Regions from separate parts of the Leifsonia sp. EB34 genome, predicted to be linked through region 2. Evidence: predicted binding sites of a transcription regulator. Region 2 holds the regulator's gene; the other holds the start of a gene.
What was found. The regulator HrcA, encoded in region 2, represses chaperone genes, less so after heat shock. The targets are predictions, from matches to a motif close to TTNGCACTCGNNNNNNNCGAGTGCNAA.
Positions count from the first base shown of each region.

Region 1: a site for HrcA is predicted at 1,740-1,766, ahead of groES (co-chaperone GroES). Genes of this name have one in related genera too.

Region 1 is NZ_JBGCCV010000002.1:204,941-209,349, forward strand. Features, by position in the region: gene ABIA36_RS10455 (DUF4190 domain-containing protein) at 1-471, shown strand, start outside; gene ABIA36_RS10460 (SAM-dependent methyltransferase) at 535-1,722, opposite strand; gene groES (co-chaperone GroES) at 1,875-2,171, shown strand; gene rarD (EamA family transporter RarD) at 2,307-3,242, shown strand; gene guaB (IMP dehydrogenase) at 3,319-4,409, shown strand, end outside.
Region 2 is NZ_JBGCCV010000002.1:1,214,460-1,218,868, forward strand. Features, by position in the region: gene hemW (radical SAM family heme chaperone HemW) at 1-389, shown strand, start outside; gene ABIA36_RS15225 (DUF4870 domain-containing protein) at 398-796, opposite strand; gene ABIA36_RS15230 (DUF4870 domain-containing protein) at 852-1,427, opposite strand; gene hrcA (heat-inducible transcriptional repressor HrcA) at 1,646-2,662, shown strand; gene dnaJ (molecular chaperone DnaJ) at 2,711-3,826, shown strand; gene ABIA36_RS15245 (16S rRNA (uracil(1498)-N(3))-methyltransferase) at 3,837-4,409, shown strand, end outside.

The DNA.
Region 1 (4,409 bases), 1.0 Mb from region 2:
GGGCAGCCGCAGCAGCCGTATGGCCAGCCGCAGCAGCCGTACGGGCAGCCGCAGCAGCCGTATGGTCAGCCGCAGCAGCCGTACGGGCAGCCGCAGCAGCCGTACGGCCAGCAGCCCTACGGCCAGCAGCCCGGTCAACCCGGTTACGGTCAGCCGGCGTACGGTCAGCCCGCGCCCGGCTATGCCCAGCCCTACGCCACGGGTCCCGCCACCAAATCGCCCATCCTCAGCATCCTGTCGCTCGTCGGCGGCATCGCCGGCATCATCCTGAACTTCGCGTTCGGGATCGGCGCGCTGTTCGCCGTGGCCGCGATCGTCCTCGGCTTCATCGGCCGCACCAAGGAGCCGCAGGCCAGGGGCTTCTGGCTCACCGGCATCATCCTGGGATTCGTCGCGATCGTCATCGCGATCGTCTTCTGGATCGTGTGGGGCATCATCCTGGCCAACCTGTCGAACACCTACCGGTACTGACCGGCGCCGGGCACTGAGCCGGAGCGGTCGGACGATCCGCGGCGCCCAGACGATCCGAGCCGGTCAGACGCGCTCGGCGAGCAAGGCGGTGTGACGCCCCGCGACCCGGGTGAGGATCAGTGTCGCCGGCCGGTCGCCCGAGAGCTTGAGGCGTGTCCGGAGTGCGGCGGGGTCGACGTCCACGCCGCGCTTCTTGATCTCCAGCGTGCCAATCCCGCGCGCCCGCAACGCCTTCTTGAGGTCCTTCTCTGCGAACGGCAAGGTCTCGAGGATGCGGAAGCCTGCGGCGAACGGCGTCGACACCGGCTGGTCCGCGGTGATGTAGGCGATCCCGTCGCCGAGCATCCGCCCGTCGAGCCGCCGGGCGAGGTCCCCGATCAGGCGCGCTCGGATGACAGCGCCGTCCGGCTCGTAGAGGTACTCGCCGAGCTCGCCGGTCTCGGCGTCCTCGCTGTCCGTCTCGGAGGTGAGTTCGTTCGCCTCGTCGCCGCGCAGCACCAGGGCGGCGCGCCGGATGCCCGACCGGGCGAGCGCGCCGAACCACAGCCCGAGCTCGACGACCTGCCCGTCCGCGGACACCCACTGGGCTTCCGCGGTCGACGGGATGAGGTCCCGATCGAAGCCGGGACCGAGCTTCAGCCCCACCGAGCGGCCGGTCGCCAGCTCGTAGGCGAAGCCGAGCGACGGCGTGTAGTCGTCGGGATCGGTCAGCCGGTCGGTGTCCGTGTGCCCGGCCGTGCGCCGGGCCGGGTCGAGGAAGACGCCGTCGATGGCGCGCAGGCTCACGTCCTCCGCACGGCGGTGCTCGACGGTCGCGGAGGGGAACGGCGCGAGGTTGAAGGCGGCGATGGCAGCAGTGACCTCATCGGCGTCCACCGCCGTGACCTCCAGGTCGAGGGCCGCGAGGGCGAGCGCGTCGCCGCCGATGCCGCAGCCGAGGTCCGCGATGCGGGTGAGCCCCGCCGCCCGGAACCGGGCAGCATGCCGCGCCGCCACCGACAGCCGCGTCGCCTGCTCCAGTCCCGCCTCGGTGAACAGCATCCGGGAGGCGAACTCGCCGAACTTGCCGACCGCCTTCTTGCGCAGCTTCGCCTGCGTCAGGACCGCCGCGACCAGCCCGGGCGAGTGGCCCTGCTTGCGGAGGTCCGTGACCATCGCGAGCACGTCCTTCTCGGACCGGTACGGGGGCAGCGAGTCGAGCAGGCGCAGCCCTTCGGGGCTCAGCAGCTCGACGAGTTCGGACCGGTCCATGTGCACCACGGTACCTTCTGGCACTCACGTTGCGGGACTGCTAACGCACCCCCTAGACTCGTGTTAGCACTCTCCGTGCGAGTTTGCTAACGCAAGCCGCGCAGACGCATTGAGTTCGCAAAGACTGAGTTCACCAAAGAAAGAGGTCAACCGTGTCGGTCTCCATCAAGCCGCTCGAAGATCGCATCGTCATCAAGCAGGTCGAGGCTGAGCAGACCACTGCTTCCGGTCTGGTCATCCCCGACACCGCCAAGGAGAAGCCCCAGGAGGGCGAGGTCGTCGCCGTCGGACCGGGCCGCATCGACGACAACGGCAACCGCGTGCCGCTCGACGTCGCCGTCGGCGACAAGGTGATCTACTCCAAGTACGGCGGCACCGAGGTCAAGTTCGGCGGCGAGGACTACCTGGTCCTCTCGGCTCGCGACGTCCTCGCGGTCGTCGTCCGCTGACGCACCTTCTTTCGACCGGGGCCCGGGCGCTGCTGCGCCCGGGCCTTCGTCGTCCCTGCGGGCCGGCGAGCGCGGCCGCCGTCGCGCTCGCCTCCGCGTCCGTCCGTGTCGCCGGTTCGGAGTAGTGTCGTGGGAGTGCCGCAGCCCCTCTCCGAACACCGCAGGTCCGGTCTCACCTACGCGGTCAGCGCCTACGTCCTCTGGGGCATCCTCCCCATCTACTTCCTGGCGCTCGCGCCGGCCAGCGCCTGGGAGATCGTCGCCTGGCGCGTGCTGTTCTCGCTGGTGTTCTGCGCGATCGCGCTCACCGTCACGCGTGCGTGGCGCACGTTCGGCGCCCTGCTGAAAGACCGCAGGGTCCTGTTCACGATGGGCCTCGCCGGCGCGCTGATCTACGTCAACTGGCAGACCTACGTGCTGGCCACGGTCAGCGGCCACGTGGTGGAGGCCGCCCTCGGCTACTTCATCAACCCGATCGTGACCGTCTTCCTCGGCGTCCTCGTCCAGCGCGAGCGCCTCCGCATCGCCCAGTGGGTCGCGGTCGGCGTCAGCATCGTCGCCGTCGTCGTGCTCGCGATCGGCTACGGGCAGGTCCCGTGGATCGCGCTCATCCTCGCGTTCTCGTTCGGCTTCTACGGCCTCATCAAGAAGCGCGTCGGCGGTCGGGTCGACGCCGTCTCGGGGCTGACCCTGGAGACGATGTGGCTGACCCCGGTCGCGACCGTGCAGCTCGTCGTCGTGAGCCTCACCGTCGGCCTCACGATCGGCACGGTGAGCCCCTGGCACACCGTCGCCATGATCGGCGCGGGCGTCATCACGGCGGTGCCCCTGCTGTTCTTCGCCGCGGCCTCCCGCCGCTTGCCCCTGGTCTACATGGGCTTCATCCAGTACTTCGCTCCGTTCATCCAGTTCCTGGTCGGCGTCGCGCTGCTGCACGAGGCGATGCCGCCGGAGCGCTGGGTCGGCTTCGCGATCGTCTGGCTGGCGCTCGCCATCCTCAGCGTCGACATGATCGTGGCGGCCCGACAGGGAAAGAAGCAGGCGGAGCTGGATCTCGCAACGGTGGAGTAAGGGGGCCGGAATATCCGCCCAGGTTGAGCCGTTAGCATTGGACATCAACCACTCGCGCGACCTTGATAGGGGTGAAATGGACCAGGCGGATCCGTTCGGATTCATCGGTTTGACCTACGACGACGTCATGCTCCTTCCCGGGCACACCGACGTCATCCCGAGTGAGGCGGACACCTCGACTCGCCTGACCAAGCGGATCAGCATGGCGACCCCGCTCCTGTCCAGCGCCATGGACACCGTGACCGAGTCGCGCATGGCCGTCGCCATGGCCCGTCACGGCGGTATCGGCATCATCCACCGCAACCTCTCCATCGAGGACCAGGCGACCAACGTCGACAAGGTGAAGCGGTCCGAGTCGGGCATGATCACCAACCCGGTGACCACCACGCCGGACGCCACCGTCGAGGAGGTCGACCTCCTCTGCGGGCAGTTCCGCGTCTCCGGCCTTCCGGTCGTGGAGGGCGACGGCAAGCTCGTCGGCATCATCACCAACCGCGACATGCGCTTCGTCTCCCCGTTCGAGCGCTCCACCACCCTGGTGCGCGACGTCATGACCCGCATGCCGCTCATCACCGCCCCGGTCGGCATCGACCCCGACTCCGCGGTCGCGATCTTCGCCGAGCACAAGATCGAGAAGCTCCCGCTCGTGGACGCGGACGGGCGCCTGCGCGGGCTCATCACCGTCAAGGACTTCGACAAGAGCGAGAAGTACCCGAACGCCACCAAGGACGACGAGGGCCGCCTGCGCGTCGGCGCCGCGATCGGCTTCTTCGGCGACGCCTGGGACCGCGCGATGACCCTGGTCGACGCCGGGGTGGACGTCATCGTGGTGGACACCGCCAACGGCGACTCCGCCGGCGTGCTCGACATCATCCACCGCCTCAAGCACGAGCCGCGCGCCTCGCACGTCGACGTCATCGGCGGCAACGTCGCGACCCGCTCCGGCGCGCAGGCGCTCATCGACGCGGGCGCCGACGCCATCAAGGTCGGCGTCGGCCCGGGCTCCATCTGCACCACCCGCGTCGTCGCCGGCGTCGGCGTGCCGCAGGTGACCGCGGTGTACGAGGCCTCGCTCGCCGCCCGCGCGGCGGACGTCCCGCTCATCGCGGACGGCGGCCTCCAGTACTCCGGTGACATCGCCAAGGCGCTGGTCGCGGGAGCGGAGAG
Region 2 (4,409 bases):
GCTCCCGGCACAACCTCGCCTACTGGCTCGGGCACGACTGGTGGGGTGTCGGGCCCGGCGCCCACAGCCACGTCGGCGGCGTGCGCTGGTGGAACGTGAAGCATCCCGCCGCGTACGCGCAGCGGGTCCTGGCGGGGGAGTCGCCCGCGGCCGGCCGGGAGACGCTCGACGCCGAGACCCGGCGGGTGGAGCGGGTCCTCCTGCTCACCCGCATCCGGGAGGGGCTGCGCACCGGGGAGCTCACCGGCGAAGGCCGCCGTGCGGTCGCCGGCCTGATCGCCGACGGCCTCGTGGACGCGAAAGCCGCCCTCGCCGGGTCGGTGGTGCTGACCCTGCGAGGGCGGCTGCTGGCGGACGCCGTCGTGCGGCGGCTGCTCGCCGAGGAGTAGTTCGAGACTCAGCTCACGAACTTGATGGCGATCGGATACGTGTAGAACTGGCCCTGGTTCGCCCTGATCGCGGCGATGATGCTGAACACGATGTTCAGCACCCAGACCGCGAAGATGATGATGAGGCCGATGCCGACGACGCTGAGGATCCAGCCGACGACGGTGGCGATCGCCAGCGTGATCTGGAAGTTCAGCGCGGTCGCGGTGTGCGAGCGGATGAACGGGCCGCGGTCCTTCAGCACCAGGTAGCCAACGAGGGCGGGGATGAAGCTGAACAGGATGCCGCCGACGTGGATGAGCGTCGCCCACAGCTTCTCGTCGGCCGGGCTGAGCTGCGGCTGCTGGCCTCCGTACGGCTGCTGCGGCGGCTGCTGCGGAGGCGGCGGGGGCGGGGGCGTTGCGGACATGGTCGTTTTCTCCTCCGGTGAGTGGGAATGACGCGTCTCAGCCTAGGGGGCGGCGCTACTTGATGAAGCGGAAGTTCAGCGGGTACCGGTACGTCCCTCCACTGTTCACGCGCACGAACCCGAGGATCGAGAACACCAGGTTGACGATGTACAGCAGCCACGGGATGAGGAGGCTGAACAGCAGGTAGCCGATGCCGAACGTGAACGAGCCGATGATCACGCCGAGGATCTGGGAGACGACCCAGGCCAGGATCCAGGTGATCTGCCAGTTCAGGGCCTCCTTGGCCTCCTGGTCGGTGAGCCGGCCCCGGTCCTTGAACACCAGCCAGATGATCAGCGACGGCAGGAACCAGAGGATCCCGCCGAGGTGGGCGAACGACGCCCACTGCTTGTCCTGCGCGGGGTCGAGGGGAGCGGCCGCGGCGCCCGCGTACTGCTGCTGCGGCGGGACGGCGCCGGCGGGCTGACCGGTCGGAGCCCCGTAGGGCTGCTGCGGAGGGACGGTGGGCTGCTGGGGAGGCACCGCGCCGGCGGGCTGGCCGGGCGCGGACCCGTAGGGCTGCTGGCCGTACGGCTGTTGCGGTGGCTGTTCGCCCTGGCCGTCGGCCGGGGGCTGGTTCGGGTCTGTCATGAGAGGAACCCTTTCGTGGGCGGCTGCGGGGGCTTTCCGAGCCGGTGCGCACAGGGTACTGCGCCGGAGCCGCGCGGTAAATGATCCGTGTCGCGTCGTGATCGCCCTCCGACGCCGACGCGTTATGATTAGCACTCAGGATCATCGAGTGCCAGTTCATTCGATGTCTTCCCGTGCTCGATCCTCGGGTGCCGAAGCGACGACAGGAGGCGGTTCGCATGGTCTCGGAACGCAGTCTGGAAGTGCTCCGCGTCATCGTCCAGGACTACGTCGCCTCGCGCGAGCCGGTCGGCTCCAAGAGCATCGTGGAGCGGCACGCGTTCGGCGTCTCGGCCGCGACGATCCGCAACGACATGGCCCTCCTCGAGGAGGAGGAGCTGATCGTCGCCCCGCACACCTCCTCCGGCCGGGTGCCGACGGACAAGGGCTACCGGCTCTTCGTCGACCACCTCGCGGAGGCCAGGCCGCTGTCGGCGGCGCAGCGCACGGCGATCGAGACGTTCCTCGGCCAGTCGGTCGACGTCGACGATGTGCTCTCCCGCACGGTGCGGCTGCTGTCGCAGCTCACCAACCAGGTCGCGCTCGTGCAGTACCCGTCGGTGGCGCGCTCGCGCATCCGGCACATCGAGCTGGTCGCGCTCGGCTCCCGCCGGCTGCTGAGCGTGCTCATCACCGACTCAGGTGCGGTCGAACAGCGCGTGATCGAGCTGCAGGACGAGCTGGACGAGGCCGAGATCGCCGAGATCCGCGGCGCGATCAACGGCGCTGCGGCCGGGCTCTCGCTGGCCGACGCGGCCGTGCGGCTGCGCGAGCTGCCCGAGCACCTGACCGACCGGACCCGTGCCCTCGTCGCACCGGTGGCGAGCGCCCTGCTCGACCAGATCGCCGCCAACCGGCAGGACAAGCTGCTCATGGCGGGCGCGGCCAACCTGGCGCGCACCGAGACCGACTTCCCCGGCTCCATCACCCCGGTGCTGGAGGCCATCGAGGAGCAGGTCGTCCTGCTGCGGCTCTTCGACGAGATGGCGCTCGACCAGCACGGGGTCGCGGTCAGCATCGGCCGCGAGAACGCCGTCATCGGCCTGACCGAGACCTCCGTCATGTCCAGCGGGTACAGTTCCGGCTCCGACCTGGCCCGGGTGGGCCTGCTCGGACCGCTCCGGATGGACTACTCCGGCAACATGGCCGCGGTTCGCGCCGTGGCACGCTACCTCTCCCGCCTCCTCGGCGACTGACCCCAGACCTCAGAACTCCGACGCACCGAACAGAAGGAACAGCCTTACGTGGCCGACCACTACGAAGTCCTCGGCGTTGACCGCAACGCCACCCCCGACGAGATCAAGAAGGCGTACCGCCGGCTCGCGCGCGAGCTGCACCCGGACGTCAACCCGAGCTCGGAGGCGCAGGAGCGCTTCAAGCTCGTGACCCACGCCTACGACGTGCTGAGCGACCCGCAGCAGCGGCAGCAGTACGACCTGGGCGGCCCGACCGGTTTCGGCGGTGGCGGGGGCGCGGGCGACTTCGCCGGCTTCGGCGACATCTTCGAGACGTTCTTCGGCGGGGGAGGCGGCGCGACCCGCGGCCCGCGGTCCCGGCGCGAGCGCGGCCAGGACGCCCTGCTGCGGGTGGAAGTCGAGCTCGAGGAGGTCATCTTCGGCACGCATCGCGAGCTGGACGTCGACACCGCGGTCGTCTGCGAGACCTGCAACGGCTCGTGCTGCCAGCCCGGCACTGCGCCCGTCACCTGCGACATCTGCCATGGCACGGGCAGCATCCAGCGCTCGGTGCGCTCGCTGCTCGGCAACGTGATGACCTCCAGCCCGTGCGGGAGCTGCCGCGGCTACGGCACCGTCATCGCCACGCCGTGCGTCACCTGCCAGGGCCAGGGCCGCGTCCGCGCGCGCCGCACCGTTCCGGTGGACATCCCCGCCGGCGTCGACACCGGCCTCCGGCTGCAGATGCCGGGCTCCGGCGAGGCCGGCCCCGCCGGCGGCCCGAACGGCGACCTCTACCTGGAGATCAAGGTCAAGCACCACGACGTGTTCAGCCGCGACGGCGACGACCTGCTCTGCACGCTGGAGCTTTCGATGGCCGACGCCATCCTCGGCACCACCGCGACGGTGAAGGCGCTCGACGGCGACATCCGGCTCGAGCTGAAGCCCGGCACCCAGAGCGCCGACATCATCTCAGTGAAGGACCGCGGCATCACGCACCTGCGCGGCAGCGGCCGCGGCGACCTGCGGGTGGGCATCCAGGTGGTCACGCCGACGAAGCTCGACCACAAGGAGAAGGAGCTGATCAAGAAGTTCGCCGCGACCCACCACAACCCGGAGCCGTCGCTCGCGCGCTTCCAGCAAGGCCTGTTCGCGAAGCTCCGCGACCGGTTCCTCAACCTCTGACGGGCCGGCGATGAGCTCGCTCTACCTGCGTGAGGACCTCACCGACGTCGAGGTGGGCGCCCGGCTCACGCTGACCGGCCCGGAGGCCAAGCACGCCGCCACGGTGAACCGCACCCGCCCGGGCGAGAGCGTCCTCATCGGCAACGGCCGCGGCCTGGTCGCGTCGGGCGAGGTGCTGGTCGCGACCAACACCGAGCTGACCATCGACGTGGAGGCCGTGGAGCGCGTCCCGCGCGCCGAACCGGCGATCACGCTCGTCCAGGCCCTGGCGAAGGGCGACCGCGACGAACTCGCCGTGCAGGCCGCCACCGAGCTCGGGGTCGACGCGGTGGTGCCGTGGTCGGCCTCGCGCTCGGTGTCGCGCTGGGAGGGCGCCAAGGTCGTGAAGGGCCGCGACCGCTGGGCGGCGATCGTGCGCGAGGCGAGCAAGCAGTCGATCCGGGCGTGGACGCCGGAGGTCGGGGAGCTCGCGACGACGAAGCAGGTCGCGGCGCTGGCAGCGACGCACCGGGTGCTGGTGCTGGAGCCGGGAGCGGCCTCCCCGCTCACCGCGGTGCGGCCGGACGGGCGGCCGCTGGCGCTC